DNA from 4 places in the Massilia sp. CCM 8734 genome. Region 3 is predicted to be linked to each of the others. Evidence: riboswitches for the same ligand, from Rfam matches in the RefSeq annotation. Region 3 holds a riboswitch; each other region holds the start of a gene.

Region 1 (7,627 bases), on a different contig from region 3:
CGGTGCCGCGCAAAGGGTACAGCCAGTGGATCCACGCGCCGGCGTAGTTCCACAGCCGTTCGCTGCGCGGCGCATCGCGCACCACTTCGCCGGTCCGGCCCGACACGTACAGCAGCGTGTGCTCCGGGTCGGCCAATTGCACGCGGTGTAAGGGGCGGTGGCCATCGAGCCCGCGCGAGTGGGTGAACGCATCTTCGTCCACCGGGCCAAGGTAGTGCGCGCCGACACCCGGGCCGGCGAAGGCGGCGGCGCTGGCCATGGCGCGCGCCTGGTCGGTGAGCGCTAACCGGGCGCCGCTGCGCGCATCGACAGCGATGGCCGCCGTGCCCCTGGCGCCGGCGGGCTGGGCCAGATACACCGGCTCGCCGCCGCTGGCGGCCGCCAGCCTGAGCTCCTTGAGCGGCCCTTCGATGCCGGCCATGGCCAGCGCCTGTTGCGGCCCAAGCAGCGGCGCGTCGGGCTGCAAGGCCGGCGAATGCCCCAGGCGCTCGGCCTCGGTCAGTTTCGGATAGCCGACGTACATCATCACCACGCCGGAGACGAACCACATCGCAAAAAAGGCGCACAGGACGATGCCCAGCCAGCGGTGCCCCAGGAACAGCAGGCGTTTGAACGAGATCCCCATCGCCGCCCTCAAAACGCCACGCGCAGCGCAAGGTCGGCCGTGCGCGGCGCGCCCAGATACGCCATGCTGGCCCCCAGATTGACGGCGTGCACCCGGTCCCCCGCGTTGCGCACCCGTCCGACCACGGTCACATCGCGGCTGATCTGGTAACTGAGGCCCAGGTCGAGCAGGGTGTAGGCCGGCCAGTCGATGGTATTGGCTGCGTCCGCATACACGCCGCCCACGTGGCGCAGCCCCATGCTGGCCTTGATGCCAGGGGTGAGGGCGTAGCCCAGCCACAGGTTGGCGACGGTGCGCGGCGTGTTCGTCGGCGTCTTGCCGGCGAGCGAGACGCCACCCTGGCGATATTGCTCGTATTGCGCATCGACCCGGGTCAGATTGCCCTGGATCGACCACTGGCGCGTAGGCTGCAGGCCCAGCGACAGCTCGACGCCCCTGGCCGACTGCTCCCCGACCAGGACGGTCAGGGTGCTGTTGTCCGGGTCCTGGGTGGCGATGTTCTTGCGTTCGATGCGGTACGCCGCCACTGCGGCCGTGCCTTTGCCTTGCCAGAAGTCCAGCTTGGCGCCGACCTCGCGCTGGCGGCCGGTGGTCAGCTCGCTGTTATTGCGCACGTCGGCAAACGAGGCGGTGGACAAGACGCCCGACGGCGGGTCGGCGGCGGTCGCGTACTGGACGTAGGCGGAGGCGCCCGGCGCCAGGTTCCACACCAGGCCGGCGCGGCCGGTAGTCGGGCGGTAGCTGCGCGTAAAGCTGGCCGGGTTGGCGGCGCTGATCTCGCGCCGGTTCACCAGGCCGAGCGCGATGCGCTCGTGGCGCAGCGCGCTGACCACGTTGAGCGACGGCGCGATGGCGGTCCGGTTTTCGAGGTAGATGGCGCGCGTGGTGACCTTGTTGTCGCGGTCCGGCCGCAGCGCCGGGCTCATGCCGGCAATGTCGAAGAAGCGCTCGGTCGTAAAATCGTAGGGATCGACCTCGCCGAGCGAAGCCGGCAGGCTGTTCGGAAAGCGGGTCTGCTTGTTGACGCTGACATCGATGCCGAGCGCCCAGTCGCTGCGCCGGCCCGCGAGCTCGCCCTTGTACGTGGCGTCGAGGCGGTCGCCGAGCATGCGCTGTTCGTGGTGCTGCAACAGGATGCCGGAGCGCGCCACTGCCGTGTTGGACTGGTTGAAGCGGTAGCTCTCGACGTTGCGGTAGTCGCGCAGCGCATCGTAAAGGTAGACCGTATTGGTGAGCGCGACCTGTTGCGTGGGGCGCCATTCGGCGAGCGAACGCAGCCAGTGGACGCGCTGGGCGTAGATGCCGTCGGCGCTGTTGTAGTTCTTCGAGCGCGTGGCCGGGTCGATGCGCGCGCGCCCGGCCACGGGATTGATCAGCGGCGTGCCCCAGTAGGGCCGCGCCACGTCTTCTTGCTGGAACTCGTAGGCCAGGGTATGGCGCAAGCGTTCGCCGAGGTCGGAACGCAGCGACGCGGCCAGCTGGGTCGAGCGGGCTCCGCTGGCGTCGATCCAGCTGCCAGCATCGCGATGGTTGAGGTCGATGCGCAGGTAATGCCCGTCGCCGGCCGCGCCACCGATGCGCCGGTTCAGGCCGATGGACGCTTCTTTCAAGCCGTTCGTGCCCAGGCGCACTTGCGCCGCGCCGGCGTCGCCCGGTTCCGCCACCCTGGTGATGTAATTGATGGAACCGCCGACCGCTCCCGAGCCGAACAGGAAGCTCGACGGGCCGCCGATGGCCTCGACCCGGTCGATGATCCAGCTGTCGACCGGGCGCGCCGCGATCGCGTACTGGACGTTGATGCCGTTAAAGAGCTGGCTGATCGAACCGCTGCCGAAGCCGCGGTAGCTCACGCCGATATTGCCCGGCGCATTGTGGGCGGTGACGCCGGCGATGGCGCGCAGGATCTCCTGAGTGTCCTGGGCGCCCCGTGCGTCGATCATGGCGCGGTCGACCAGGGTGACGGTGGCCGGCGTTTCGCGTGGCGTGAGGCCGAGCCGGCTGCCGGTGGCGGAGGGCGTGTCGAGGTTCAGTTTGCCGTTGGCGCGCGGCGCCGTGCCTGTGATCTCCACCGTGGGCAGAGGCTCGTCGGCCCGCGCCTGGGTGGCCATGGCGCCGCAGGCCAGGGCGATGGCGAAGGGGAGGGCGGCGCGGGAATGCGCCAGCGGCAGCGTAGCCGCGTGGAATGGGTGTGCAGTCATGTTGTGCTCTTGTTCGGTTGCCTGGTGCAGGCGATTGGAAATTGGCGCGGCACGGATCGGATGCGGCAAAGCCGCAGGCGCTGCCGCCTGTTCCTCTGCACTGAGCGATGCGTGCGCGATGTTCTACCGGATCAAGACCACGGCGGGCCGCGCGCGTGCGCCGCCGTCCATGCGAAGCGGGGTTTCGGCGCGTCGGGGAGCGGCGCCGTGGGTGGCGCGTCGGCGATGGCCAGCGCCAGCGGGTGGGGCGCGGGCGGCAACAGCAGCACGCCGTTGCCGTGGTGGCAGTACGGGCAGTGCTGGCGTTTTTCTTCGTGCGACGGCGGCGCAGGCGCGCCGCCGGCTAGCGCTTCGCCGGCGGCCGCCACGCTGCCGGCCCGGCAGATGTCGCCCGGCAGAAAACGCGCCGCGGGGTCGCCGCCGAAGGCGTGCGAGAGCGCCGGCGCGAGGACGGCCATGAGCACGGCCAGCATGGCCATCCAGGCTGCCAGGGCAAACGCCCTGCGGCTCATGCGCATCGCCGGCGCGCCGCGTGTTGCATGGTCGCGCTCAGAAGCGCCACGCCAGGCCGGCGCGCAGGGTGCGCATTTCGCCTGGATGGGTATGGATGTCGGCCACCGGCGCCGCTTCGCCCGGCAACTGCGATTCGTAGTAGTAATCGATGTCGCTGGCGCGGCGGTCCAGCAGGTTGAGCACTTCGAGGGTGAGCTTGAGGCGCGGCGCGATCCGGTAGCCGAGCTTCATGTTGAGCAAGGTGGACGACGGCGAACGCACGGAGTCGTCTTCCAGCAATGCACGCGGGCCGAAATAGCGCAGGCGCACGCCGCCCGACCACGCGCCGGCCACGCCCGAGACACCGAGCGAGGCGGTGCGGCTGATCGAACCGGGAATGAAGGCGCCGGCCGGATCGTGGTCGCGAAAGCGCGCGTGCGACCACGCCAGGTTGGCGTCGATGATCCAGTCCCTGGCGGGCGTGTAGAAATTGGCCAGTTCGATGCCGTGCCGCCGGCTCGGGCGGCCCGCTTCGGTGGTGCCAGCGTCGCCGATGAAGATCAGTTCGGAATCGAGGTCGAGCCGCCAGGCGGCGATGGTGGTCTGCATGCCCGGCACCAGCCCGGCCAGCCGCAAGCCGGCCTCTTTGCCGGTGCCGCGCACCAGCGGCGTGGCGCGCTCGATCGCGGCGCCGTCGGCGTCGACCGCCAGTCCGGTCTTGGGATCGACGGCGCCGGTGACGCCGCGCGCGTCGTTGCTGTGGAAGCCACGTCCCCAGTTCAGGTAGATCTCCGCATGTTTGCCCGCCGTGAAAATGGCGGTGAATTTTGGACTGGTGATACGCGCATCGACCTTGCCGGAGTTGGCGGGCGTGTCGCTGTCCACATCGAACGCGTAACGGTCGGCGCGCAAGCCGGCCACAGTACGCAGCCAGGGCGCCCAGACGGTGCTGTTGGAGAGATACAGCGCGCCGCTGCGCTCCTTGACGTCGTCTTCGCGCACCGTCGACATGCGCTGGCGCGCCTGGCTCAGATACAGGCCGACCGGCGCAAGGTGATCGGCGCGCAGCTGAACGCCGAGCGCGGTCTCGGAAGCGAAAGGCCCCAGCGCATGGCGCCATGTGCGCGCCGCGTTCAAGCCGAGAATGCGGCGCCTTTCGGACTGGTGGAACTGGTCGCCGTGCTCGGGGTCGCCGAGCATATAGGTAAAATCGCTGAACAGGTCGAGCCGCGATGCGATGACGTAGGCATTGACCTTGCTGGCGCCGTCGCCGTACTGGCGGCTCCACTCGCCGGACACGCTGTAGCGCGCGGTCTCGCCGCCGTCGGTCGGGGCCAGGGTGCCGTAGCGGCCGATCAAACCGGCCGCGAGCGCGCGCTGCGGCACCTGGTCGGTCGAGGTCCAGGACGAACGCATCGCCATCGCCGTCACCCGGATCTCGTCATCGCCGGTCGCGCGGTGGTACGACAGCACGCCGTTGATGCGCTTGTAGTGTTCCGGCGTTTCCCAGGGACCATCCTGGCCCGCGCGTTCGAGGGCGTACAGCAGCGTGCCGCCGGCCAGCGCGCTCGAGTTGGCCACCAGCGCGCGCTGGAAGCGATGCTGGCCCGCCTCCACGCTCAGCAAGCCTTGTTCCATCTGCCGCACGTAGTCGAACGCGGCTGCGCCGGCGGCCGAAAAGTCGCCTTCCTCGGCATAGTAAGTGCCTTTTTTGTACTGAATGGTGCTGACCAGCTCCGGAATCAGGAAATTCAGGTCCGAATAGCCCTGGCCGTGCGCGTTGGTCGGCAGGTTGACCGGCATCCCCATCACGCTGGTGCGGAAATCGGTGCCGTGATCGAGATTGAATCCGCGCGCAAAATATTGGTTGGCCTTGCCGTCGCCGGCGTGCTGGGTCACGATCAGGCCGGGCACCGCTTCGAGCAGCTCGCCGGTGCGCAGCAAGGGACGGTTTTCGAGCTGCCTGGCGGTCACCGTGCCCTGGTTGGCCGAATCGGCGACACCGAGCGGGATCAGGCTGGCGGACACGCGCACTTGCTGGACGGGAGCAGGCGCATCGTCATCGACGGCGGCGTTGGCGAAGGCGGGCAAGGCCGCCAGCAGCAGCGGCGACAGCAGGCGCAGCCCGCGTTGCGACGGGGCAGGGGTGGTGTTTTTCACGGGTACTCTCTGTAAAGACCGGACCGGCCGGCCTGTTTTTTGTACGGCGCACATCCCCGTGCACCGAGAAAAAAGAAGCGGCGGCCGACGCAGGCGTGAGAGTCGATGGCGAGGCGGGAGCGACGCCACTGCGCGCGCTCCCGGGCGATCCACAAACACGGCAATTCCCGGCCGCTTGCTTCCATGCGTCCTGGCCGGTATCCGGGCTGACAGGTCAGATTGCCTCGCCTTCCCATGCCGGCGGCACAGTGGACCATGGAGACAACCGGCCGCGCATCGTTGGACGACATGCGGCGCCTGCTTTACCGTTGCGGGGACAGCACACGTTTGCCGCTGATATCAGCGCGTGTTTCCCGTTTAACTGCCGCCTTCAGAGCAAGGCCGCGAGCACCAAAACGTGGCAATCATACGGACTGCTGAGACGTTTGGCAATATTTCCATGTGCTACGGTCCGGGTCGCCAAATGGCATGGCGCGCTCCCTTACGGCTGAATCTGACGAACAAGCAGATAGACGACCTGTGGCTGGCGATGCATTGGCGAGGGTAAGCGCACGCGCAAGGACTTGCGCCGCCGGGCGGGGGTTCAAAAGTAGCATATCGGCAAAATTTCATTGTTTCCGGCGCGCATAATCATTTATCATTCCACTATTGAGAATACGTCTCATTCACGAGGTGGTAAATGATCTGGATGTCCATCGGCGCGGCCTTGTTGGCCGCGCTTGCATTTTACCTGGCCTCGCCGCATCAGTCCCTGTGGGCGGCGGCCCCGCGGCGTCCGCTGCGCTGGCTGGCGCTGCCCTTGTGCGCGGCGTCGGTGCTGGCCGCCAGCCATGGCTACGGCTTCTGGTGCGGCGTCTTTATTGCGCTGTCCGCCCTGATGCTGGCGCTGGTGGCGCTGCCTTACGTGAATGCCTGGAGCCGGGGGCGCCATGTGGGGTAAATCGTTGGCCGCCGTATTCCTCGCGCCACCGCTCGGCGTGGCGCTGGTGGGCTTGCTGGCCCTGCTGAGTGGCAACCAGCAGCGCGACACCTTGCCGATCCTGCTGATGTTCTTCCCGACGTGGGTGGGGGCGATGGCGCTGGCCTATCATTTCAAGACCGCCCTGCGCGCCTGGCTGTGGATGGGTGGCGCCACCCTGGCCGGGTTCGGCTTGATCCATGGACTGAAGGCTGCCGGCCTGCTGAGGATTGCGGCATGAAGTCGTCCACGCTGAAAACCTACATCGCGCTGCATACCTGGGTTGGCCTGGTGGCCGGCTTTGCCCTGTTCATTGCCTTTTACGCCGGTGCGATCACCGTCTTCACCAAGCAATTGCATACCTGGGAGACGCCGTCGTCGGCGCGCGCGCCGATCGCCTCCGAGGCCGGCGCGCAAGCGCTGATCGACGCCGTGCTGCACCGGCACCCGTCGGCAGAAGCATCGTTCACGCTGCTTCTGCCCAGCGTGAATGAACCGCATTTGACGCTCGACTGGGACGAGCGCGACGCGAATGGCGGCCAGACCGAGCACCAGTTCCGCCTGGCGCCCGACGGCGCGCTGCTGGACGTCAAGCCGCAATCGGAATTGTCGCATTTCCTGTATCGCCTGCACTACACGGCCGGGCTGCCGGCAAGCTGGGGCATTTATGTGCTGGGCCTGGTCTGCATCCTGTACGGCCTGGCGCTGGCCAGCGGCGTGGTGGCGTACGCGCCGCTGTTCCTCAAGGATTTGTTCGCACTGCGCATCGGCAAAAACCTCAAGCGCATGTGGCAGGATGCGCATAATGTGATCGGCATCCTGTCGCTGCCGTTCCATATCGTGTTCGCCTGGAGCGGCGCGGTGCTGGCGCTGGGCGTGCTGCTGCTGGCCCCATTCCAGTTCCTGGTTTTCGACGGCAAGCTGCTGCAATTGATCGAGCCCGATATTGCGGCCACGGCGCCGCTAAAGGCGGCCGGCGTGGCGGGTCCGCTGCTGCCCGCGGACCAGTTGCTGGCACGCGTACGCCAGGCGGCGCCGGGCATGCTGGTGACGCACGTGTACTATCAGCACGCGGGCGACGCCAATGCCCATGTCATCGCGTACGGCGATATCGGACAGCGCACGCTGACCAGTTCCGCCGCCGTGGTGCTCAAGGCGGGCAGCGGCGCCGTGGTGCGCGTGATGACGCCGCAG
Region 2 (7,627 bases), on a different contig from region 3:
ACTCGGCGGCTTCCAGACGGCGACGTGTGGCGGCGCGCTTGGCGGCGAACTTGGCTTCAACCTCAGCGGCCGGGATCAGGTTGCCGGCATTGGCTGAGTCTAGGCCGATCTGCACCTGGCGCTGGAACCAAGCGTCATGTTGTGCCGCTTCCTGCTGCTGCCGAACGAAGTCACGCATGAAGTCGCGCAGCAGCTGGGCGCCGGTACGGTCGCGGCCCTTGGCGGCTGTCGTGAATTGGTCTTTCAGGATCTCATCGACCCGGAAGGTAAAGGTTGTTTCGCTCATGGCCTTGCTCCAATGTGTTACAGCGCAATCACATAGTAGCACAAGCAAGGGTCAACCGTCGTTTGATGACGCCTGCCCGCGCCAGTTTCATTTGCAGCTATTGCTGGTCGGCCTCGATCAAATGCAGGTCGGCGCGGCTGAATGCAGGTTCATTTGCAACTAATGCTGGTTTGACAGGGGGCGATAGATGCAGTTACTCCCGGTCAAAAAAGCCGCCGAAGGCAGGTCGGCGCGCTTTCAAATGCCGGTCGCTACACATACCGCTCTGACAACGAATCTGCCAAAAGGTTTCTGTTCCGGTCATTCATAACAGCCTCTTCTTGGCAGCCTGTCGGACTTGGGGAGTCGAAGCAAAAAATAGCCGGGCGAGGCCAGATTTGGACGATGTCGCAATGCCAGTAGCGAGCTATTGGCCGAGAAAGCGGCGAAATATGGACCGTCCCGCTATTTTCGCAGCCGACGATCCCAAGTCCGACCGGCTGCCGGCGGCGTGCAACGCAGCAGCGCGCCGGACAGGGAAGACAAAAATCACATCTATTTTGGAGCGGGTACTGGGCGTTCAAAGGTAATCGTCATATTTGTCGTCCTCCCGAAATTGCTGTTGAATCCGGCGAAGTTGCGTCCAAAAAAGGTGCCGCTGGTATCCGCGCTCTGATCGCGCGAGCTGCCATTCCATTTCTGGCGGAAAGCGCCGTTGGCGTACGTGTACGTGCTGTGTCCGCTAAATTGTGAGCTGGAAAACCCATTTGCTTTCCATTCCACCATGATAGCGCCGGTATGTTCACTGCCTTCCATGACAAAACCCGGGACGGCCGATGGCACCACCGAGAGGGAAGCGCCCTTGGCCGTGGCGCTGAAAGCCGACGATGGGATCTCACCGTTTCCGAACATGAAGTCGCCTCCATCGCTCAGATTGAACGAAACGTAATTGAGGAAAACAGTCGTTGTACCCTCCTGCTTATTGGAATATACGCACAAATGCGCTACCCGGTCTGGACCGGTGATTCCACTTGCGCATGCATAATCGCCGGAACTACGGAAATGCGTCACATTCGCTGCGGACACGACGCCAGCACAGGCGATGGTCAGCAGGATTGCCGCGATCGCGTTCTTCGAGAACGCGTTGATGTTTATCGTACTCATTTTATCCACCTTTTAGGAATGGTGGCACGTAGATGCTTAAGGATAACAATGAAGCAAGGGAAACGTGTCACCCGCTTTACCGTCATCGAAACGCGGAAGTGAGCTCGATGACAGTCTTACGCCGGTATCAGCCAGCTCTCTCATTGTAGGCTGCGGCGAGGGGGAAGCTTTGATCTAACCGTGCTGGCGTGGCGGCTCAATTCCGCTGCGCGCCGGTCCGGCCGCCGGCCGGTGCGGATGCGCTTGCGCCTGGCCGCTGTGGAACCGGCTGAAGAACAACGCGCAAAGCCGAGGGGCGGCTGCGATCCGCATCCCACTGCCAAAGTCATTAATTGCATTGTGGAAAATCTTCTACGAATAGCAAGACTTCCTCATGCTCCAAGTGGTGGCAGAGCGGCGCACCATCCTTTCCCGGGAATCGCCGAAGTCCGCACGTAAGGCACAGGCTATGCCTCGGCTCCGGTCGAGTACTGCGATCAGCCGGCCCGCCGCGATCGTCAATAACGCCACTGGACCGTCAGTTCCGCATGGCGCCGCGCACCCAGCAGGTACTGGCTGCCGCCGTACGAGGTGCTGGCGTACAGCTTGTCGGCCAGGTTGCGCAGGTTCAGTTGCACCAGCACGTGGCGGCTGGCCTGCCAGCCGACGCTCGCATCGAGCACCGTGTAGGCCGGCAGAGACTGGGTGTTGGCGTTGTCGATAAAACGCGCGCCGACGTAGCGCGCGCCGCCGCCGGCGCGCCAGTCGCCGCTGCGGTAGCCGAGCCAGAGATTGGCCGAGGACGTGGGCGCGTCCGCCGGACGGTTGCCGGCGCGCGAGACGTTGCCGCTTTCGACCAGCTGGTCGAACTGGGCGTCGGTATAGACCGCGTTCGCTTCCAGGCGCCAGGCCGGCGCCAAGGCCACGCTGGCGCTCACCTCCACCCCGCGCGACGATTGCGCGCCGCCCTGGATCGACAGCGCCGGCTTGGCCGGGTCGCGCGTGATGATGTCGTCCTTGCGGATGCGGTACAACGCGGCCGTCCACTCGGCCTTGCCGCCGGCCAGCGATTGCTTGACGCCCGTTTCCAGCTGGCGCGAGCGGGTCAGCTTGTAGCGGCTGTTGGCCAGGTTCAGCGACAACAGGCTGGTCACCGGATCGCTGCCGCTGCTGACCTGGCCGTACAGCGAGGTATCCGGCGCCAGCCTCCAGGTCAGGCCCAGGCGCGCGGCGGTCGATTGCAAGGTAGCGTCGAAGCCGGCCGCCCCCTGCAGGCTGGTGCGCTCGACCTGGTAGCGGTCGTGGCGCAGGCCCGCCAGCAACAGCACAGTCTCGCTGAATCGATAAGCGTCTTCGACATACAGCGCATGCGTGACGGTATCGGTCGTGAAGTCCGGGCGCAAGGGATCGGGGCTGTCGAACACACCCGGCGCAAAACCGGTCGGCGCCACGCTCGATGCGCCGCCGTAGGGGGCGTTATTGGTGTGGGTGAAATTGATGGTGGCCGCTTCCCACCCGGCCGCCAGGCGGTTGGCGCCGGCGTCCCAGCGCGCCTCGAGCCGGTTGCCGGCCTGCTCCTGGTCGTGCGCGATGGCGATGTAGTCGCTGCGTTCGACCAGCTTCGCCTGGGCGTCGTAGAAATAGCTCTCCACATTGCGCCAGTGGCGGCGCGCCTTCATGTAAACGAGTTCGTTGCTGACGCTCAGGGCCGGCGTGACGCGCCAGGTCAGGCGGGCCAGCGCCTTGTCATCATCAAGGCCGATATCGGCGTCGCCGACGTTGTAGTTCTGCCTGCGCAGCGCGCGCGCCAGGGCGCCGTTGACCAGCGGGGTGCCGAAGTAGCGCTGCGGCTTCTGCTCCAGATGATCGAGCTGGAGCTCGAGGTCCAGCGTGGGCGCCAGCGCATACGCCAGGCTGGCCAGCACTTTGCCGTGGCGCGCATCGCCGCGTTCGATCAAGCCGTCGCTGCGGTCGGCGTAGGCGTCGATCCGGAACGCCCCGCCCTGCCCCAGCGCGCCGCTGGCGCCCACGCCGGCGCGCAGTGCACGCCCGGCCCCGATGCCGGCCATCGCCTCGAACGCGGCGGCGCGCGTGGGCGCCTTGCGCACGGCATTGATGGTGGCGCCGGTGGTGCCGCTGCCATGGATCACCGAGCCCGGGCCGCGCAGCACTTCGATGTACTCGTAGCCCCACGGATCGGCGGGATAGCTTGCCGTGCCCGAGCCGACCTGCGGGCGCTGGCCGTTTTCCAGGATGGCGATGGCGCTGTTGCCGCTAAAACCGCGCGCCGAATAGGCGATGCCGTTGCCGGGCGAGCTGATGTCGGTCAGGCCGGTGGTGCGGGTGACGGCGTCCTTGAGCTGCACGTCGCCGCGCGCTTCGATGCTGGCCGCACCGAGCGACTCTACGCTCGCCGGCAAGTCCTGCGCCGCCCGCCCGCTCCGGCTGGCGGCGCCGATCTCGCGCTTGAGGCCAAGGCCGTCGTCCGACGCCGCCTGGATGGTTACCACCGGCATCAGCGCCGGTGGCTGGGCCCGGGCGGCCGGGGCGCACAGCAGTGCGATGGCGGCGACGATGGGGCGGATGGGGGTGGAACAAGCGTGGCTGGAAAACATCATGGAAGCGCCTGACGTAGTGAATGACCGGATCGGCCGATGGTTACGTTCGCAAACGCATGCGCCGCCACCATGGCACGCGCCGCTCGCGCAGGGCGAACGGAAACACGTACAACGGCGGCGTGCGCTTGCATTGGCAAAACAGAAAAAGGACGACAAATAACAGGCAACCCCACACCCCGGGCGTTGCGCGTGCATCGTGACTGGCCGGTCTTCTGGCTCGCCGTCATCCTTCCCTGGTCTTGCCTTCCCATGCACTGCACAGTGGCGTTCGATCAAAGTCGTCAGGCTTACAGCAGCGGGGGCTGCGCCGGACTGGCGCGAGATGAAAATCTCGTGCGTCACCGGCTTCCCGTTTCACCCTCCAGCCGACAAGCGGGAGGGCACCATTCACATTGGGCGCATTTTAGTGCGCAAAATCGTTTTTGTCACATCTTTCCTGCGCCAGCCAGCGGGATGGCGTGGGGATCCACCGCCCGCTGGCCGTACTGCGCATTTACAACAAATCTACCGATTTTCAATGTTTTCTGTACAAGACGAATGGTTAATTAGCACGCTTGTGCATATTTGCAATACATTGAAATGCCCGCGTTCAGGTTGGCCGGCATGGCAGGCCTGGCGGACGGGTCCAACTAAAAAGGAGACGCTTCATGAGCATTCGCTTTCGTCGTTCTTTGCACACCTTGTTACCCTTCCTTGCACTACTCGCCCCGGCTTCCGAGGCAGCCGCCAGCACCCTGAACCAGAACGCCTCGTGGACCATCGACCGGGCCGGCACCAGCACCAAGTACCGCTCGGTGGCCTATGGCGACTCGATCTATGCCGGCTTTAACGGCTCCGTCACCAGCGCGGCCAAATACGCGGCGCCGACGGTCAACGCGGAGTATCTCTCGGGCCAGTGGGGCGCCGACGTCGAAAGCGTGCGCCGCACCAAGTCCGGCGCGGTGGCCGAGGACGTGTACAACAACAAGATCGTGGCCGAGCGCTCGTATATGCAAGCAAGTAACACGCGCGTGGTCACCTTCGAAATGTGCGGCAACGATGGCTTGCAGGCGCGTTCGGCCTTCAAGAGCCAGACTGGCACCTGCAACTACAGCGTGCTGACCGCCGCCGAAACCAGCTGCAAGAAGTATGTGACGGCCGCGATGGACTACATCAACGCCAACGCCTACGCCGGGGTCAAGCTGAAGGTCGTCTCCAACCTGCACTATCCGGGCTACGCGGTGGACAATGTGCAGAGCACCTGCAAGGATGCGGGCACCGGCGCCACCGTCAAAATGCAGGACAAGTTCCTGCCCGCGCTGGCCAGGATGAACTTCATGATGTGCGACGTGGCGCGCCAGAAGGGCTTCCAGTGCGCGGATAATTTTGCCCAGTACATGGGCGCCGACTACGACAGCAACGGTGACGGCCGCATCGACGCCGAGGGCTTGCGCTATGTGAGCGGCGAGAGCGAAACGAGCTACGTCAACCGCCTGACCACGGCACTGCGCTCGACCATCCGCGACGCCAACACGCACTTTGTGTCGGCGGGCAGCAGCTACGACTACATCCAGTCGGACGACACCCACCCGACCTACAATGGCAGCACCTTCAGTTCCGGCCTGTTCGGCAGCACCACCGGCAGCGGCGCGCCGCGTTACACGAGCTTCAGCGGCGGCAAGAATCCGATCTGGAACCAGTACGGCCATGAGCGCATGGGCTGGGCGGTGTCGACCTACAATCCGGTCACGCCGTAAGCAGCGGGCGCCGATCCGTGGACACGCCTCCGCGTTCCGGGCCGGCGCAGTCTGGCAGCGAGCAGTCCGCTGCCAGCCGCGCCTGGCGGCCCTCCCGGGGCCGCGCCGTCATCGTCATGCTGCTGGCTCTTGCCTGCGGCGCCGCGCTGTTCTTTTTATGGAAGCCGACCCGCAGCGGGGCCGGCGCCGCCGCGCCGATGGCGGCAGCGCCGCCGCAGCCGACGCATCGGCCGGCTGCGGGCGTCGCACGCGCGCCAGCGCCTGTGCCGGGGCCGGCCGCGCCGGCGCGCCCGCCCGAAGGTGACGCCGACCCCACGCGCGACCTGTCGAGCTACGTCGCGCGCGGGGAAAATCCCAGCATGGCGCAAGTCATCGAACGCCTGCACGAGCGCGGCATCCATTCCGGCCTGGGCGCCTTTTCGCCACCGGGAACGAGTCCGCCGCTGGTCGGGCTGGCGGTGCCCGAGGATTTCGTTTTGCCGAAGGGCTATGTGCGCCATCACCAGGCCACCGATGACGGCCAGCGCATCGAAGCGGTGCTGATGTTTGCACCCGATTTTCAGTTGGTCGATGCCAGCAACAAGCCCATCGAGATGCCCAAGAACCTGGTCGTCCCGCCGGAACTGGCGCCGCCCGGCTTGCCGATCCGGCGCATCGTCATTCCACCGGCACGGTCGGGGCGCTGACCACCATGGCCTTATTGAATCACGCGACAGTGCGCACTGCCGGGGGCATCCTCGCCAGCGGCGCCATGGTGGCGCTGTATGCGCGCGGCGGCGTCGCCTGGCCGCTCGGGTTCGTACTGCTGGCGCCCTGGCTGCGCATCCTGGACGCCAGCCCCACCTTGGCGGCGACCTTGCTGCGCGCCTGGCTCATGTCGCTTGCCTACACGGCGGCGGCGTTCGCCTGGTTCGGCTCCGCGCTCGGGATCTATGCGCAGGTCGGCGCGGCCACCGGCGTGGCGCTGCTGCTGCTCGCCGCCCCGCTGTTCCAGCCGCAATTCATCGTCTTCGCCCTGGTGCGCCACATCACGCTGCGCCGGCATGGCGCCGTGCTGGGCGCACTGGCCGGTGCGGCGGCCTGGGTGGCGACCCAGGCCGCCGCGCCCGGCTTGCTTGGCGACACGCTCGGCCACGGGCTGTATCCATCGCGCCTGCTGCGCCAGGGCGCCGACGTGGGCGGCACCGCCGGCCTGACCGTTCTGCTGTTGCTGGCCAACGAAGGCGTGGCGGCGGCGCTGGCGCGCCGTGCCGATGGCTGGCGCGTCGCCGCCCGCCCGCTCGCGGCCGCCGCGCTGGCGCCGCTGCTGCTGGCCGGCTACGGCCTGGTGGCGCTGTCGGCCAGCCCCGCTCCCGCCGGCAAGCCGCTGCGGGTGGGATTGATCCAGTCGAACATCGTCGCCTACGACCGCCAGCGCCAGGAAAAGGGAACCCACGCGGTGGTGCGCGAGATTCTCGATACGCATTTCGCGATGAGCTACGACGCTGTCGTGCGCCAGCGCGCCGATGCGGTGCTGTGGCCGGAAACGGCCTACCCCACCACCTTCGGCCATCCGAAGAGCGAGGCGGGGGCCGACTTCGATCGTGAGATCCTGGCCATCGTCAATGCCGCCGGCGTGCCGTTCGTGTTCGGCACCTACGATCGCGACAGCGCCGGCGAATACAACGCCGCCGCGTTCGTGCAGCCAGGCGCCGGCCTGACGGGTTTTTATCGCAAGACGCACCTGTTTCCACTGACCGAGTACGTGCCGGCCTGGCTGGACGGGCCGCGCTTGCGGCGCGCCCTGCCCTGGACCGGCGACTGGCGGCCCGGCAACGGCGCACGCGTGTTTCCATTGCGCCTGGCCGACGGCCGCGAGATTCCGG
Region 3 (7,627 bases):
GTGGTCTTGCCGTTGTTGGTGTGCGAAATCAGTGCAAACTGGATATGGACAGGGGTGTCGCTCATGATGCCTTCGATAAACTAAGTCCGGCGCCGAGCTCCAGCGGGCGGCGCTCGGGATGGAGCAGGTTGACGATGGTCGCCGGGGCGCGGTGGAACTGGCAGAACTGTTGCCACAGCGCGATGCGCTCGGCCAGCCGTACATCGGCCCCGGCTTGCGCACCGCTGCGCTCGGTCAGCGCCGATTCGTCGATCAGCACGGCAATGCCGCGTTTCGAGGCGCGCACCAGGTGGTCGAGAAAGGCGCCATGATTTTCCTTCTCGGGCGTTGCCGCCAGGCTGAACAGCACGGCGGTCTCCGTCACATTGGCGTCAATCACGCTCAGGTCGCGCAGCATATCGACCGCTTCTTCACCATAGCCGGAAGACGGGCGCAGCATCACCCGCGCCTGGTCGCCGAACAGGGTGACGGCAATCTGCGCCAGGCCCTTGTCGCGCGCCTCGTCCAAGGTGTAGCTGTAGGGCAGCACGCGCAGCAGGGCTGGCGCGGTCGTGCCGGCCTCGCCGTTGAGCTTGCGGAAGTAGGGCTGCTCCAGGTCCAGCGGAAATTGATTGCTCATCCGCTGCGCGCGCCAGTGCGCCACGCCAGCGAGCACCAGGCGCGGCAGCACCACCAGCAGCAGCAAGGTCGCACCATATAAATGCACCCACTTGGCCCCGCCCGCCCCGGTCGGCACTTTCGAAAATTGCAAGGCCTCGATGTCGGCGATGCTGAAGCCTTCCAGCGGCAACAGCGCCACCGCCGGCGCAAACAGCACCGACAGGATGCCGTGCACTTGCGTGGCGTTGAGGAAGGTGCTTTCCCAGCCGGCCACATATTGCGTCAGGAACCCGCGCGCGTACAGCGACAGCACCGCGCCCACCGCAAACATCGCGGCGGCCAGGTGCATGGTGCGCGCCAGGCGCGCCTGCGTCAGCCTGGCGCTCAGCTCGCTCCACTGAAGACTGAAATTGGTCAAGCCGGCCGCCAGCACGTTCGGCAGCTTGCGCGGCAGCGACAATTGCGCCCCGCTCAGGCGGCGCATCAAGGCCGGCGAGACCCAGCCGTTCTTCCGTGCCGGCACCAGCACCCACGCCATCAACAACAGATACACCAGCATATTCCAGCCGATAATCGCCAGCAGCGGCGCCGACAGCAAGTCGACCCGGTGCGGATCGCCGATCCGGTCGACCGCCGCGCCGAGCACCAGCGCCAGCAGCGGCAAGCCGAGCGACAGCGCCTTGAAGCCGCCGCGACGGCGCGCAATGGCGGCGAACGCGGGCGTGCGCTCGCTCAGGCGCTTGAGGATCTGCTCGGCGCGCTGTTGCAAAAAGTGCTCGGTGGTCACTGCCGACTTGCTGTCGGACGCTTGCCACTGCGCCAGCTCCTTCGCGCTGCGGCTGGCGTACAGGCGATCGTCGTCGCTCAGCACCTCGTGCTTGCCGTCCATGGTTTCGATCGCGCGCACCAGCACCACGTCCCTTGCCACCTGTTCGTTCATGCTTTTCCTGTTCTTTTTACCAGCTCATTTGTATGAAACGACAACATTCACAAGCCAATTGTGCCGCACTTTGCAGCCCTACGCTAATGCCGTTAAGTTAAGCGGATTTTTGGCCACCAACCTAAAAACCGTCATTCCCGCCTGCGCGGGAAGTCATTTCTGCCAGTGGCAGGAATGACGGGCCAAAGTTAACACCATTACCGCCCTACGCTGGCCTTGCAAGAACGCGACAGCGTGGATGTGCTATCTTAACGCGGAATTTTCTTGACACTTTCTTATCTCTCCTCACGATGCGCCTCCCAGACATACTTTCCACCCACGACCCACTGCTGGCCAGCGAACTGGCCCAAGCGATCGACAACAAGACCAAGCCGCTGGGCAGTTTGGGCGCGCTCGAAACGCTGGCCCGGCAGATCGGCCTGATCCAGCAAACGACCAGGGTGGCCCTGCACAAGCCGGCCATCCTGGTGTTCGCGGCCGATCACGGCGTGGTGGCGGAAGGCGTCTCGGCCTATCCGCAAAGCGTCACCTGGCAGATGGTCGAGAACTTCCTGTCCAGGGGCGCGGCGATTAACGTCTTCGCGCGCCAGAACGGTTGCGCGCTGCAGATTATCGACGCCGGCGTGAACCACGACTTCGGCAAGCGCGCGGCGCTCATGGACTGCAAGGTCGCGCGCGGCACCGCCAACTTCGCGCAGCAACCTGCCATGAGCTGGGCCGAATGCGCCGCCGCCCTGGCGCACGGCATGCGCATCGTCGGCAACCTGGAGGGCAATGTCATCGGCTTCGGCGAAATGGGCATCGGGAACACCACCGCCGCCGCCGCGCTGATGCACAAGCTGACCGGCGTGCCGGTGGCCCACTGCGTCGGCGCCGGCACCGGTTTGTCAATCGAGGGCGTGCTGCACAAGCAAAGCGTGATCGAGGCGGCCGTCGCCCTGCATGGCGACATGAGCGAGCCGCTCGACATCCTGGCCACCTTCGGCGGCTTCGAGATCGCCATGATCGTCGGCGCCATGCTCAAGGCGGCCGAACGGCGCATGGTGCTGCTGATCGACGGCTTCATTGTCAGCAGCGCGCTGCTGGTGGCGGCGCGCCTGCAGCCGGCCATCCTCGACTACTGCGTATTCTCGCACTGCTCGGACGAAGCCGGCCACGCACGCATGCTCGAGCACTTTCACGCCAGGCCGCTCCTGAACCTCGGCCTGCGCCTGGGCGAAGGCACCGGCTGCGCACTGGCGCTGCCGCTGCTGCACGCGGCCGTCAACTTCCTCGGCGAGATGGCCACCTTCCAGTCGGCGCGCGTGGCCGGCCAGTCGGCGTAAAAACACGCCATGGCCAGCATCGTCCACCAGTGCCGGCTGTTCTTCATCGCGCTGCAATTTTTTACGCGCGTGCCGATTCCGGGCTGGGTGGGCTTCGATCCATCCTGGCTGCACCATGCGTCACGCTATTTTCCGCTGGTCGGGGTGGTGGTGGCCAGCGTGGCGGCGGCGGTGTACGCCGGCGCGGCGGCGCTTTTTCCGGCCCCCGTGGCGGTGATATTGTCGACGGCGGCGGCCATCTACCTGACCGGCGCCTTCCACGAAGACGGCCTGGCCGACATGTGCGACGGCTTCGGCGGCGGCTTGAGCACAGAGCGCGTGCTCGAGATCATGAAGGACTCGCGCATCGGCACCTATGGCGCGGTCGGCATGGGGCTTACGGTGGGCCTCAAGTGCGTGCTGCTCGCGTCCCTGCCCACACCGGCCGTCATCGTCGCGCTGTTCATCGCCCATCCTTTATCGCGCCTTGCGGCGGTGAGCCTGATCTGGGAAATGGAATACGCGCGCGCCGACGGCAAGGCCAAGCCGATGGCCCAGCATATGAGCCACCGGGAATTCGGCATCGCCTGCGCCTGCGCCGGCATGCCCGCGCTGGCCCTAGCAACGGCCGGCATGCTGCCCTGGCTTGCACTGCTCGCCAGCGTGGCCGGCGCCGCGCTGGTGGCGTGGTGGCTGGGCGCCAAGTGCCTGCGCCGCATCGGCGGTTACACCGGCGACTGCCTGGGCGCCGTGCAGCAGGTGGCCGAAGTGGTCATCTACCTGGCGCTGCTGGCGTTTTTCCATCGCGGCGCCTGGCCCTGACATGCGCCTGTATCTGGTGCGCCACCTGGCGCCGCAGGTGGCGCCAGGTGTGTGCTACGGGCGCACCGACCTGGCTGTCGATCCCGGACTGCAGGCGCTGGCCCTGCCCGCCCTGCGCCAGCGCCTGCCGGCCGGCGCACCGATGTTCTCGAGCCCCCTGCGGCGCTGCGCCGGACTGGCGCAAGCCCTGGGCGGGGCGGCGGTGCGCTACGACCCTCGCCTGGCCGAACTCGATTTCGGCGACTGGGAAATGCGCCGCTGGGACGACATCGAGCGCGCCGCCATCGACGCCTGGGTCGCCGACATGGCCGGCTACCGCCCGGGTGGGGGCGAAAGCGTGACCGACATGGCGCGGCGCGTGTCGGCGTTTTATGCCGATTGCATGCGTTCGCACACGAGCGCCGCCATCGTCATCTGCCACGCCGGCGCCATCCGCCTGCTGCTGGCCCGCGCGCGCGGACTGGCGCCCGAGGCCATGGCGCTGGAAGCGGCGCAGCGTCCCCACGCCATCGCCTACGGCGAGACCGTCACCATCGACTGTGTATAATTATCGGGTTTTGGTGCCCGCGCCCATGTCCATGAGCGCAGTTAAACTGGGAAACACGAAGCCTGCAACAGGCCAACGTGTGCTGCCCCCGCAACGGTAAGCAAATGTCGCTGACATGGCGACGAGCCGCCTCGATTGACCACTGTGCATTTGGCATGGGAAGGTGAGACGGCCGCATTTGCCAGCCCGGATACCGGCCAACACAGGTGGGAACGTGCGGCAGTTGCACGCTCCTTTTCAATCTGGCCAACGGGGACGTCGGCCGGTTGCTCGCAATCGCATTCACTGAAGACTTGTCATGACCTTTCCTGTTGTACGCCACGCGGCCCTGACGTCGCTCGCGCTAGCTTTTACCTCCCCTTGCGCCCTCGCCGACAGCCCCATCGATTCGGCAGCTACTGCCAATACTGCCGTCATCATCACCGCCGCGCGCGCGCCGCAGCCGTCGATCGATGTCCTGAGCGACCATGTCTTGATCAGCGCGACCGACATTGCGCGCTCGGGCGCGGGCAATGTCGTCGACCTGCTGCAAAAGCAGCGCGGCATCGAAATCACCCGTAACGGCGGTCCGGGCGCGGCATCGCAAGTGTTCATCCGGGGCGGCGACCCCAAGCAGACCGTGGTGCTGGTCGACGGCGTGCGCATCGGCTCGTCCACCATCGGCATCGCCAACTGGGCCACCCTGCCGCTGGCGAACATCGACCGCGTCGAAATCGTCTACGGCCCGCTGGCCACCATGTACGGCGCCGACGCCATCGGCGGCGTGGTGCAGATCTTCACCCGGCGCGGCGCCGGTCCGGCCAGCGTGACGGCGTCCGTGGAAGCGGGCAGCGACAAGGCGCGCGCCATGACGTTCGGCGTGGCTGGCGCCAGCGAAGGCGAGAACAGCATCCACTACGCTTTTGGTGCGTCCAAGGACAAGGACGAAGGCTTCTCGGCCACCAAGCCGGGCGCCTCGTCGTATAACAAGGACAACGACGGCTACGCGCGCGACAGCGCCAGCGGCCAGTTGGGCATCGTGCTGGCCAAGGGCCATGAAGCGGGGCTGCTGTACCTGCACAGCCACCTGGCGTCGCAGTACGACTCCGGCCCGAACCCGTTCGACGTGCGCAGCGTGCAAAACATGGACAACATCGCCGTCTACTCCAAACACCAGTTCACGACAAGCTGGAAAATGAGCCTGCAGGCCTCCGAGGCCGACGACAAATCGGTCAACTTCACCAGCGCCACGGCCAGCAACCGCATCGACACGCGCGCGCACGCCTACAGCATGCAGCACGACATCGCCCTTGGAAGCGACCTGCTGCAACTGGTGCTCGAACGTCGCGTGGAAAGCGTGTTCGCCGACACCACGCGCGCCTTGAACGCCAGCCGCGCCACCAATTCGGTCGCCGCCGCCTACTCGGCGAAGCGCGGCAACCACCTGGCCAGCGCCAGCGCGCGGCGCGACGACAGCACCCAGTACGGCGACAAGACCACCGGCGGCATCGGCTATGGCTACAAGCTCACGCGCGCGCTGCGCGTGAACGCCAGCGCCGGCACCAGTTTTCGCGCACCGACCTTCAATGAACTGTATTACCCGGGCTACGGGGTCGATACCAACAAGCCGGAACAGGGTAAAAACGTCGAAGGCGGCGCCTACTACAACGACGGCACGACCGAGGCCAGCGCGATCTGGTACCGCAACCGCCTGACCGACCTGCTGGTCAACACCGGCAAATGCCCGGTGCAGCTCGATTCGCACCCGAACGGTTGCGCCTACAACGTCAACCGCGCCACGCTCGAAGGCGTCAGCCTCGGCGCGCGCACCCGCCTGGGCGATGTCGACATGAGCGGCTCGCTCGACTTCCAGGACCCGCGCGACGACACCACCGGCAAAAACCTGCAACGGCGCGCCAAGCGCCACGCCAAGTTCGCCGTGGAGTACAACGCGGGCGACCTGATCGCCGGCGTCGGCGTGCAGGTATCCGGCAAGCGCTTCGACGACCTGGCCAACCGCACCACGCTGCCCGGCTACGGCGTGGTGAACCTGTTTGCCTCGTACCGATTTGCCCACGACTGGTCAGCCGTGCTACGGTTGAACAACATCGCCGACAAACAATACGAACTGGCGCGCAATTACGCCACCGCGGGCCGCCAGGTGTTTGCCGGCATCCGCTACGGCATCCGTTAAGCACCATTAAGCACCAAACAGGAGTCGCATGCATCCGTTCTTTCGCACTATGCGCCACCGGGCCAGCGTCATCATCACCACGCTGACGCTGCTGGCATTGGCAAGCCTGGTCATCGCCGGGATGGTCGGCTCGGTGCCGGTCCCGCTGGCGGAGATGCCGGGCGCGCTCATCGCCCTTGCGAAAGGCGACACCTCGACCCTGGCCGCCACCCTGCTCGACCTGCGCCTGTCGCGCGCACTGGTGGCCTTTGTCACCGGCGGCGCGCTCGCGTTGGCCGGCGTGATGATGCAAGCCTTGCTGCGCAATCCGCTGGCCGAGCCGTATGTACTCGGCATCTCGGCCGGCGCCTCGGTCGGCGCGCTGGCCGCGCTGCTGTTCATGTGGGCCATGTGGATGGTCGACCTGGCCGCCTTCGTGGGCGCGGTGGCCGTCTCGATGCTGCTGTATATGCTGGCCCGGCGCGACTTGCGCGGCAACGCGGCGGCCGAAGGCGGCTCGTCGCTGCTGCTGCTGACCGGCGCCATTCTCTCCACCTCCTGCATTGCGCTGGTCACCCTGATGCTTTCGATTGCGCCCGAAAGCCGTCTGCGCAGCATGATTTTCTGGATGATCGGCGACATCGCCGGTGCGCCTTTGCGCCCGCTGCCGTGGATTGTGCTGGCCGTGGGCCTCGTGTTTGCCCTGCGCAGCGCCCGGTCGCTGAACGTGCTGGCGTTGCACGCGGAAGCCGCCGCCACCCTGGGCATCCGCGTCAGCGCCCTGCGCAAGGGACTGTTTTTCTGCTCCGGCATGTTGACCGCCAGCGCCGTGACCAGCGCCGGCAGCATCGGCTTCGTGGGCCTGATCGTGCCGCACGCCTGCCGTTTCGCCTGCGGACCCGATCACCGTCTGCTGATCCCCGCAGCCACCCTGGCCGGCGGCGCCTTCCTGGTGCTCGCCGATACTCTGGCGCGCACCGTGCTCGCGCCGCAGCAACTGCCGGTGGGCGTGATCACGGCGCTGATCGGCGCACCTGTCTTTTTGTACCAACTCCACCGGTTGAACCGCTCATGATGATCGAAGCGCGCCGATTACTACTCACCGCCGGCAGCCGCACCTTGGTGAAAAACCTCGACTGGCAGGTACAAAACGGGCAGTCGTGGTGCGTCATCGGTCGCAACGGCGCCGGCAAAAGCACGCTGATGCGCACCCTGGCCGGCTTGCGCGAGCCCGATGGCGGCAGCATCGCCATCGGCGCTCG
Region 4 (7,627 bases), on a different contig from region 3:
GTGCACCGAATAATCGAGGTGCGTCGACAGCAGGTGCCAGGCCGGCAGCGCCAGGATCAGGGTTGGCACGAGCATCCACAGGGTCCACAGCAGCAGCAGGCGCCATTGCAGCGCCGCGCGCGCCGCACGCGGTACGGATGCCATCGAAAAGGCGGGCGTCTGGTTCATCACACGGTCGCAATCAGGGAAAAGAGGATGTTGAAAAACGCCGCCACATCGCCCGTCCATCTGCGCGAGGCGCTGCCATCGGGCGCCAGTGTGCGGCTGTCATCGAGTTTGCTGGTGTCGAGGTAGTGCTGGCGCCTGGGATCGAGTTCGGCCGATACCGCCCTGGCCGGCTTGACCCAACTGAAGGTGCGCCAGCGCTGCTGGTCGTCCCACACCACGGTCTCGCTGCTGCCGTCGGCAAATTTGACCAGCAGGCTTTGCGCCACCGGCGCGCCGCGCCGCTGCAAGGTGACGCTGGTGCGCCACGGGCGCGCGGCGCCGGCCTTGGCGGCGACTTCTTCCTCGCTCGAAAAGCGCGAGATGCGGTCGTCCACGCTGGCTGCGGCGTACACCTGCTGCGCGAACGCCGCGTACACGGCGGCGCGCTGGCCGCTTACCTCGGCCAGCGTTTCGCGCAGGTCGGCGATGCTCGGATGGCGGAACTTCCAGCGCTTGTAGTATTCCTTGAAGGCGCGTTCGGTCGCCTCCTTGCCGATGCGCTCTTCCAGGTCGCGCAGCATGGTGGCGCTGCGCACGTACACCGGGCCGATGCCCTGCAAGCGCATGTGGGCGTTCTGCCCGATCGGGTCGGCCGGTTCGTGACGCGGGGCGTCGTGGCGTTCGACATCGAAGCCCTTGAAACCGGGCGCCAGGCCGAGCGCCTTGAGCCAGCGCGGGCCCGGATACACCTGCTGGCCGCTCTCGCGCAGCATGCGGTAGTCCCAGTATTCGTTCAGGCCTTCGTCGAGCATCGGCTCCTCGAATTCGTTGGACGCGACGATGCCGTAAAAGTAGCCGTGGCCGACTTCGTGGATGGTGACGAAATCGAGGTCGAAGGCGCCGGCCGTGCCGGGCACCACCTTGTCGTGGCCGGTGGCGGTGATGAAGGTCGGGTACTCCATGCCGCCGGCGTCATCGGCGTTGAACGGCGGGATCACGATGGTCAGCGTTTTGTACGGATACGGGCCGAGGGTCTTCGAAAAATAGCTCAGCGCATCGGTGGCGGCCTTGAGCGCCGGCGCGGCGCTGGCCGCACGGTCGGGCGGGAACAGCACCGTCAACGCTACCTGGGCGCTGCCCTGCGCGCTCCAGGTAGCGCGCAGGGGCGGCGCGGTGCGCTTGTCGGCGGTCCAGGCGAAGTCGTGGACGTCGCCCTGCACGTAGTGGTGGGTCAGCATGCCGCCGCGTTCGGCCGGCGCCCCTTGCAGCTCGCCCGTGGCGCCCACCGTATAGCCCTTGGGCACGGTGAGCTTGACGTCGTAGCGCCCGAAGTCGGCGTAGAACTCGGACTCGTGATGGTACTCGTGCACGTTCCAGCGCGCGCGCGTGGCGCCGCGTTCGCCGGGCAGTTCGAGCACGCCGATCTTGGGGAACCACTGGGCCACCAGGTGAAAGCTGCCGAAGTAGCCGGTGTCGCACACCACGCGCGGCAGGCGGGTCAAGAAGGCGATGTCGACACTGGTGGAGGCGCCCGGCGCCACCGGCGCCGGCAGGTCGAAGCGCACCACGGTCTGGTCGCTGGCGGGGCCGTTGTCGGGATGAACAAACGACCAGCCGACCTTGGCCCCGCCCTGGGTCACGCTGCGCAGCGAAATATCGCCCCACTCGCCAGGCCGGATGGTGGCATCATTGCCGGCCTCGCGCTGCTCGGTGAAGTAGGTGCTGCCCGCGCTCTTGAAGGCGTTCATGTACAGGTGCAGGTAGACGCTGCGCACGGTCTCCTTGCTGCGGTTGCGCCAGGTGAGCTTTTGCTTGCCGTCGATCGTGTGCGCGACCGGGTCGAGCGTCGCTTCGATCTGGTAATCGACCACGCGCTCCGACAGGGTCGGCTCGCTGCCGGTGCGCGGTCCGCCCCACGCGTCCGGGGCGCTCGGCACGCTCACCGCGCCGGCCGACGGCAGGGCGAAGCCGATCCCGACATCGGTCACCGGTTCGGGGATCGGCGTGATGCTGATGTCGGCCTGCGCCAACAGTTCGGCGCCGGCGACGGCGGCAGCGGCGAGCAGCATCGCCTTGAGGGCCATGGTTCGGGTTCGGGCTTGCATGCGTTCTCCTGCGCCGCCGCCGGCGCTGACTCGATAAAAGGGTAAATGCGGGGTTTGCCGGGCGGCCGGCGCGCCGCACAGCATGCCACAACGCGCGCCGCCACGCAGTCCGGATGGCGACTCCGATTATAATGGCGCAGTTTTGGTGCCAGCCCGCGTCTTCACGCCGGCAGTTAAACGGGAAACACCCAGTGTGCTGCCCCCGCAACGGTAAGCCAGGCGCGCCATGAGCGCCTTGCCAGCCCGGATACCGGCCAAAACAGGTGGACACGATGCCGCATCGCGCGTCGGTCCGTGCAATCCGGCTTGCGGGGACGCAGGCCAGGACTCATTTTCTGAAGACGACATCATGATTTTTGCAGTATCGCCGCGCCGCGCGCTCTCCGCCAGGCCGCTCGCGCTGGCTTCCGCCCTGTCCCTGTGTTTTGCCTCCGGCGCCGCGCTGGCGGCCCAGGCCCTGCCTGAAGTAACCATCACCGGTGCGCGCTTCGCCAGCGATCCGGCGCTCGCTCCGATCGGCGCGACCGTCATCAGCGCAGACGACATCCGCCGCGCCGGCGCGGCCGACGTCAACCAGGCCATCCGCAAGATCGGCGGCGTGTACGGCCGCCAGAGCCTGGACGGTTCGCCCGATTTCAGCCTCGACTTGCGCGGCTTCGGCACCAACAGCAGCCAGAACATGGTCGTCACGCTCGACGGCGTGCGCATGTCCGAGAGTGAATTGAACAATGCGACCCTGTCGTCGATTCCGATCGAGACGGTCGAGCGCATCGAAATCATCCGCGGCGGCGCCAGCGTGCTGTATGGCGAAGGCGCCACCGGCGGCGTGATCCACATCGTCACAAAACGCCCGCAAGCGAACGGCCGGCGCGGCATGCTGCGCGCCGAAATGGGCCAGTTCGGCCTGCGCGACCTGCGCGCCGCGCTGGCCCAGTCGTGGAACGGTTTTGCGCTCGACGCCTCGGTCGGCAGCGCCCGCACCGACAACTACCGCGACCACAACGCGTTCGAGCTCGATACCTTCAGCGGCGGCGCCCAGTGGGCTTACCAGGGCGGCCGCGCTGGCGTGCGTTACGACCGGGCGCGCCAGGAGTCGGAGCTTCCGGGCGCCCTGAGCGCCTGGCAGTTCCGCCATACGCCGCGCGAGGAAAGTACCCCGGACGATGTCGGCGCGCTCGACTCGGACCGCCTGACCGCGTTTGCCGAGCAGCGCATCGGCGCCGTCGACCTGGCCGCCGAGCTGTCGCGCCGCGAGCGCACCGCCCGTTCGACCTATTTCTACACGCTCGACGGCGCGCGCGTGGCATCGAAGGCGACCTACGAGAGCGTGCAGACGCAATTCTCGCCGCGCGTGCGCCACCTGGCGCCAATGGGCGCCATGCTCAACGAACTGGTGGCCGGCATCGACCTGGTCAAATGGACGCGCGTGACCGATTCGGATTATTCGAACGCGGACGCGGCGCAAAAGTCAAAGGCGCTGTACCTGCGCGATGAACTTACCTTCGGCGGCGAGCACAAGGCCCGCGTGGCTGTGGGTGCGCGCCGCGAGCGCTTCGAGAAGGACGCGACCGATACGCTCGCCTTCGCCAAGCCTTACGACAGCAAGCAAACCCTCAACGCATGGGAAGTGCAGGGCAGTGTCGACGTCATGCCGGCCGTGAACCTGTACGCCAAGGCCGGACGCAGCTACCGCGTGGCCAACGTCGATGAAAACGGCTACCGTTCCTCGCCCGGCTTGCTGGCGCCGCAAACCTCGCGCGACCTGGAACTGGGCCTTGTCTACGGCAGCGCGAGCCTGGGCGCGAGCGCGCGCATGTTCCGCCACCAGCTGCGCAACGAGATCTTTTACGACCCGAGCGCGAACGGCGGTTACGGCGCCAACACCAACCTCGATCCGACCCAGCGCAAAGGGGTGGAAGTCGACCTGCATGCCAGCATCGCGCGCGACTGGCGCGTGAGCGGCAACTGGCAGTACGTGCGGGCGCGCTTCACCGCAGGGCGCAACGCCGGCAGCGAGATGGTGCTGGTGCCGAAGAACGTGGTCTCGGCGCGCCTGGCCTGGGCGCCGGGCAATGGCCATAGTGCCGACATCGGCGCCCAGTGGGCCGGCAAGCAGCGCTTCGGCGCCGACTTTGCCAACACCTGCGGCGTGCGCATCTCGTCGGCCACCACTTTCGACGCGCGTTATGCGCGCCAGATGGGCGCCTGGGAGTTCGCCGTGGCCGGCCTGAACCTGGCCGACAAGCGCTACACCAGCAATGCCTTCGGCTGCAACAGCGGCATCTATCCGGCCGACGGACGCCAGGTGAAGGTCTCGGCGCGCTACGACTTCTGATGGGCCAGCGCCTCGCCGTCGCCGCGCTGGCCCTGTGGGCCGGCCTTGCCGGCGCCGCCCCGGTCACGGTGGTGGACGACGCCGGCCGGCGCGTGGTCCTGGACGCGCCGGCAAAGCGCATCGTCTCGATGGCGCCGCACATCACCGAGCTGCTGTTCGCGGCCGGTGGCGGCGCACGCATTGTCGGGGCGATGAGCTACAGCGATTACCCGGCGGCGGCCAGGACGATCCCGCTGGTGGGCGACAACAGCCAGATCGATATCGAACGCGTGCTGGCGCTCAAACCGGACCTGCTGGTGGTCTGGCAGAGCGGGAACACGGCGCGCCAGCTGGAGCAGTTGCGCCAGCTCGGCATTCCGATGTTCCACAGCGAGCCGGCGCGCCTTGGCCAGGTGGCCGACAGCATGCTGCGTTTCGGCCAGCTGCTCGGCACCGACACGGTGGCGCGCGCGGCGGCGGCATCGTTCCAGGCCGATATCGCGGCCCTGGGCGCCCGTTATGGCAAGCGCTCCCCGGTCAAGGTGTTTTACCAGGTCTGGGACAAGCCGCTGTACACCCTCAACGGCCAGCAGGTGGCCAGCGACGCGATTGCCCTGTGCGGCGGCGAGAATATTTTCGCCGCGCTGGCGGTCAAGGCGCCGTCGGTCGGGATCGAGGCGGTGTTGCAGGCCAATCCGGAAGCGCTGGTCGCCAGCGTGCCGCACGACCCGTCGGACGCGGGGCTGGCAATGTGGGCGCCGTACAAGACCCTGTTGGCGGTGCGTAATGGCAATTTATTCACGCTCGATGGCGAATTGCTGACCCGGCCCGGGCCGCGCCTGGTCCAGGGCGCCGCCATCCTGTGCGAAAAACTCGAACTGGCGCGTCAACGGCGCGGCCAGGCGCGCCGTTTACCGACGGTGATCTCGCTGTGATCCGGCCCAGCCGCGACGGCATTTGCAACGCATTGTAAAATGCTGGACCTTGGCCGGGGGCCTGCCGCAAAAAGTGGTAATCTCGCGATCGTCGTCTCAACTTAAACATGAAGGATATTTATGCGTTTCCTGCGTATTGCTCTGGCCGTCGCCAGCCTGGTTGCCACCACGGCGTTCGCTTCGCCCGCCGATCCTAAAGACGGTGCCGAATATGTCACGCTGGCGAGCCCGCAGCCGACCAAGACCGTCGGTAAAAAAGTGGAAGTCATCGAATTTTTCATGTACCACTGCCCGGCCTGCAACGCGCTGGAACCGCACCTGGCCGAGTGGGTCAAAAAGCAGGGCGACAATATCGTCTTTCGCCGCGTTCACTTCCCGGTGAGCGGTCCCAACGATCCCGAGGCGCATTTGCACCTGACGCTCGAGGCGATGGGCAAGGCCGAGGAAATGCATCCGAAAGTGCTGCGCGCCTTCCACATCGAGCGCCTGCGCCTGAACAAGGACGACGCCATTCTCGAGTGGATTCCGAAGCAGGGCGTCGACAAGGCCAAGTTCATGGAATACTGGAACTCCTTCGGCGTGCTGACCAAGCTGAAAAGCGCGTCGCAAGTGATGAGCAACTACAAGATCGACGGCGCGCCGACCCTGGTGATCGACGGTCGTTTCCTGACCTCGCCATCGTCGATTGGTGGCGCCAATCCGTCCCTGGTCCAGGCGACGGTGTATCCGGCGGTCCAGCAAACGCTTGACGCGCTGGTGGCCAGGGTGCAGAAAGAGAAGGGCGCCGCCGCCCCTGCAAAAACAACTGCGAAACCTGCCGGCAAATGAGCGATCCTGAAGAAAAACTCCTGAAAATCTACGACGGCTCGCGCCCGGTAGTGGAGGATTTGTTCGAGCGCAACTGGATCAACCAGTTGGCGTGGAGCCTGGTGGTGGTGCTGTGCAGCGTGGTGGTGTGGTTTGCGATTGCCATCGTCAATGCCGAAAACCAGCGCCACGCCTTGATGACCAAGCAATGCGCCGATCCGGTGTTCAAGGGCGAGATCGATATGCGCTGCCTGCAGGTGGTCAGCTCGCGCGAGCATTGGTGGCAGCATCTCTGGTATGGGATTACCCATTTGAGTCCGCAGGAGAAGTAAGCCTTCGCCGTCGTTCCCGTCCTGGAGGCTGTCTCAAAAGGGACGCGTTCAACGCCTACCACCTCCAGAACCGTCATTCCCGCGCAGGCGGGAATCCAAGTTCGCTGCTATGCCACGGAATGGGATTCCCGCCTGCGCGGGAATGACGGATAAGAGTCTACCGCCTAGCGGTGATTTTAGCGTTTTGAGACAGCCTCCCTGGCGCGGGAGCGACGGCGTGCACGCCTTCCCCTCAAGCCGGCAAGGCGATCACGAAGCGCGCGCCACCCATCTCCGACTGCTCCACCGCAATGGTGCCGCCATGCAGCGCCACCGCTTTCTGCGCAATCGACAATCCCAGTCCGAACCCGCCCGTGCTGCGGTCGCGGCTGCGGTCGAGCCGGTAGAACGGTTCGAACACCTTGCCGCGTTCCCCTTCGGGAATGCCCGGACCATCGTCTTCCACCACGATTTCCACCCCGTCCGTGCGGCGCGCCGACAGGGCGATCTGGCCGTTGCCGTACTTTTGCGCATTCCTGAGCAGATTGCCCACCGCCCGCACCAGCAGGCGGCGGTCGCCGCTCATGCTGCCCAGCGCGCTGTCGAGCCGGACCTCGGGCTGCGCCGCCAGCGGGTCGAGCGTGTCCACGCAGCCCAGCAGCGCCGGGGCCAGCTCGAAGTCCGCTTGTTGCAGCGCCTGGCGGCTGTCGAGCCGGATCATGCTCAGCAGTTCATTGACCAGGCCGTTCAGCTCGGCGACGTCGCCTTCCATCGCCACGATGCGCGCTTCGAGCGCCGGATCGCCCGCTGCCGAGCGCAGCAGTTCGAGCGCGAACTCCAGCCGCGCAATCGGCGTGCGCAGTTCGTGCGAGACGGAATGGAGCAGGTTTTTCTGGGCGTCGAGCAAGCCTTCGATGCGCCCGGCCATGTGGTTGAAGCGCTCGGCCAGCGGATAGATGGACGCGCGCGGCTTGAAGTCGGCGCGCGCCGCCAGTTGTCCGGCGCCGA

What was found. Region 3 has a riboswitch for cobalamin ahead of F2P46_RS33355 (TonB-dependent receptor). Riboswitches for the same ligand answer to the same signal wherever they lie in the genome.
Region 1: linked by a shared signal. The riboswitch ahead of F2P46_RS00405 (TonB-dependent receptor) and the one ahead of F2P46_RS33355 (TonB-dependent receptor) in region 3 are both predicted to bind cobalamin.
Region 2: linked by a shared signal. The riboswitch ahead of F2P46_RS00535 (TonB-dependent siderophore receptor) and the one ahead of F2P46_RS33355 (TonB-dependent receptor) in region 3 are both predicted to bind cobalamin.
Region 4: linked by a shared signal. The riboswitch ahead of F2P46_RS14110 (TonB-dependent receptor) and the one ahead of F2P46_RS33355 (TonB-dependent receptor) in region 3 are both predicted to bind cobalamin.

Annotation. Positions count from the first base shown of each region.
Region 1 is NZ_WHJI01000001.1:96,207-103,833, forward strand. Features, by position in the region: gene F2P46_RS00390 (PepSY domain-containing protein) at 1-625, opposite strand, end outside; gene F2P46_RS00395 (TonB-dependent siderophore receptor) at 634-2,823, opposite strand; gene F2P46_RS00400 (DUF2946 domain-containing protein) at 2,955-3,335, opposite strand; gene F2P46_RS00405 (TonB-dependent receptor) at 3,373-5,475, opposite strand; cobalamin riboswitch at 5,650-5,885, opposite strand; gene F2P46_RS00410 (hypothetical protein) at 6,155-6,415, shown strand; gene F2P46_RS00415 (hypothetical protein) at 6,405-6,674, shown strand; gene F2P46_RS00420 (PepSY-associated TM helix domain-containing protein) at 6,671-7,627, shown strand, end outside.
Region 2 is NZ_WHJI01000001.1:126,627-134,253, reverse strand. Features, by position in the region: gene F2P46_RS00545 (hypothetical protein) at 1-286, opposite strand, end outside; gene F2P46_RS00540 (hypothetical protein) at 821-1,429, opposite strand; gene F2P46_RS00535 (TonB-dependent siderophore receptor) at 1,927-4,026, opposite strand; gene F2P46_RS00530 (hypothetical protein) at 4,025-4,186, shown strand; cobalamin riboswitch at 4,211-4,429, opposite strand; gene F2P46_RS00525 (SGNH/GDSL hydrolase family protein) at 4,674-5,762, shown strand; gene F2P46_RS00520 (hypothetical protein) at 5,780-6,448, shown strand; gene lnt (apolipoprotein N-acyltransferase) at 6,454-7,627, shown strand, end outside.
Region 3 is NZ_WHJI01000062.1:17,204-24,830, reverse strand. Features, by position in the region: gene F2P46_RS33380 (DUF3482 domain-containing protein) at 1-65, opposite strand, end outside; gene F2P46_RS33375 (DUF2868 domain-containing protein) at 62-1,540, opposite strand; gene cobT (nicotinate-nucleotide--dimethylbenzimidazole phosphoribosyltransferase) at 1,831-2,865, shown strand; gene F2P46_RS33365 (adenosylcobinamide-GDP ribazoletransferase) at 2,875-3,666, shown strand; gene F2P46_RS33360 (histidine phosphatase family protein) at 3,668-4,213, shown strand; cobalamin riboswitch at 4,208-4,430, shown strand; gene F2P46_RS33355 (TonB-dependent receptor) at 4,512-6,386, shown strand; gene F2P46_RS33350 (iron ABC transporter permease) at 6,415-7,440, shown strand; gene F2P46_RS33345 (ABC transporter ATP-binding protein) at 7,440-7,627, shown strand, end outside.
Region 4 is NZ_WHJI01000013.1:51,645-59,271, forward strand. Features, by position in the region: gene F2P46_RS14100 (hypothetical protein) at 1-168, opposite strand, end outside; gene F2P46_RS14105 (M1 family metallopeptidase) at 168-2,252, opposite strand; cobalamin riboswitch at 2,379-2,526, shown strand; gene F2P46_RS14110 (TonB-dependent receptor) at 2,602-4,587, shown strand; gene F2P46_RS14115 (cobalamin-binding protein) at 4,587-5,501, shown strand; gene F2P46_RS14120 (thiol:disulfide interchange protein DsbA/DsbL) at 5,622-6,329, shown strand; gene F2P46_RS14125 (hypothetical protein) at 6,326-6,640, shown strand; gene F2P46_RS14130 (ATP-binding protein) at 6,873-7,627, opposite strand, start outside.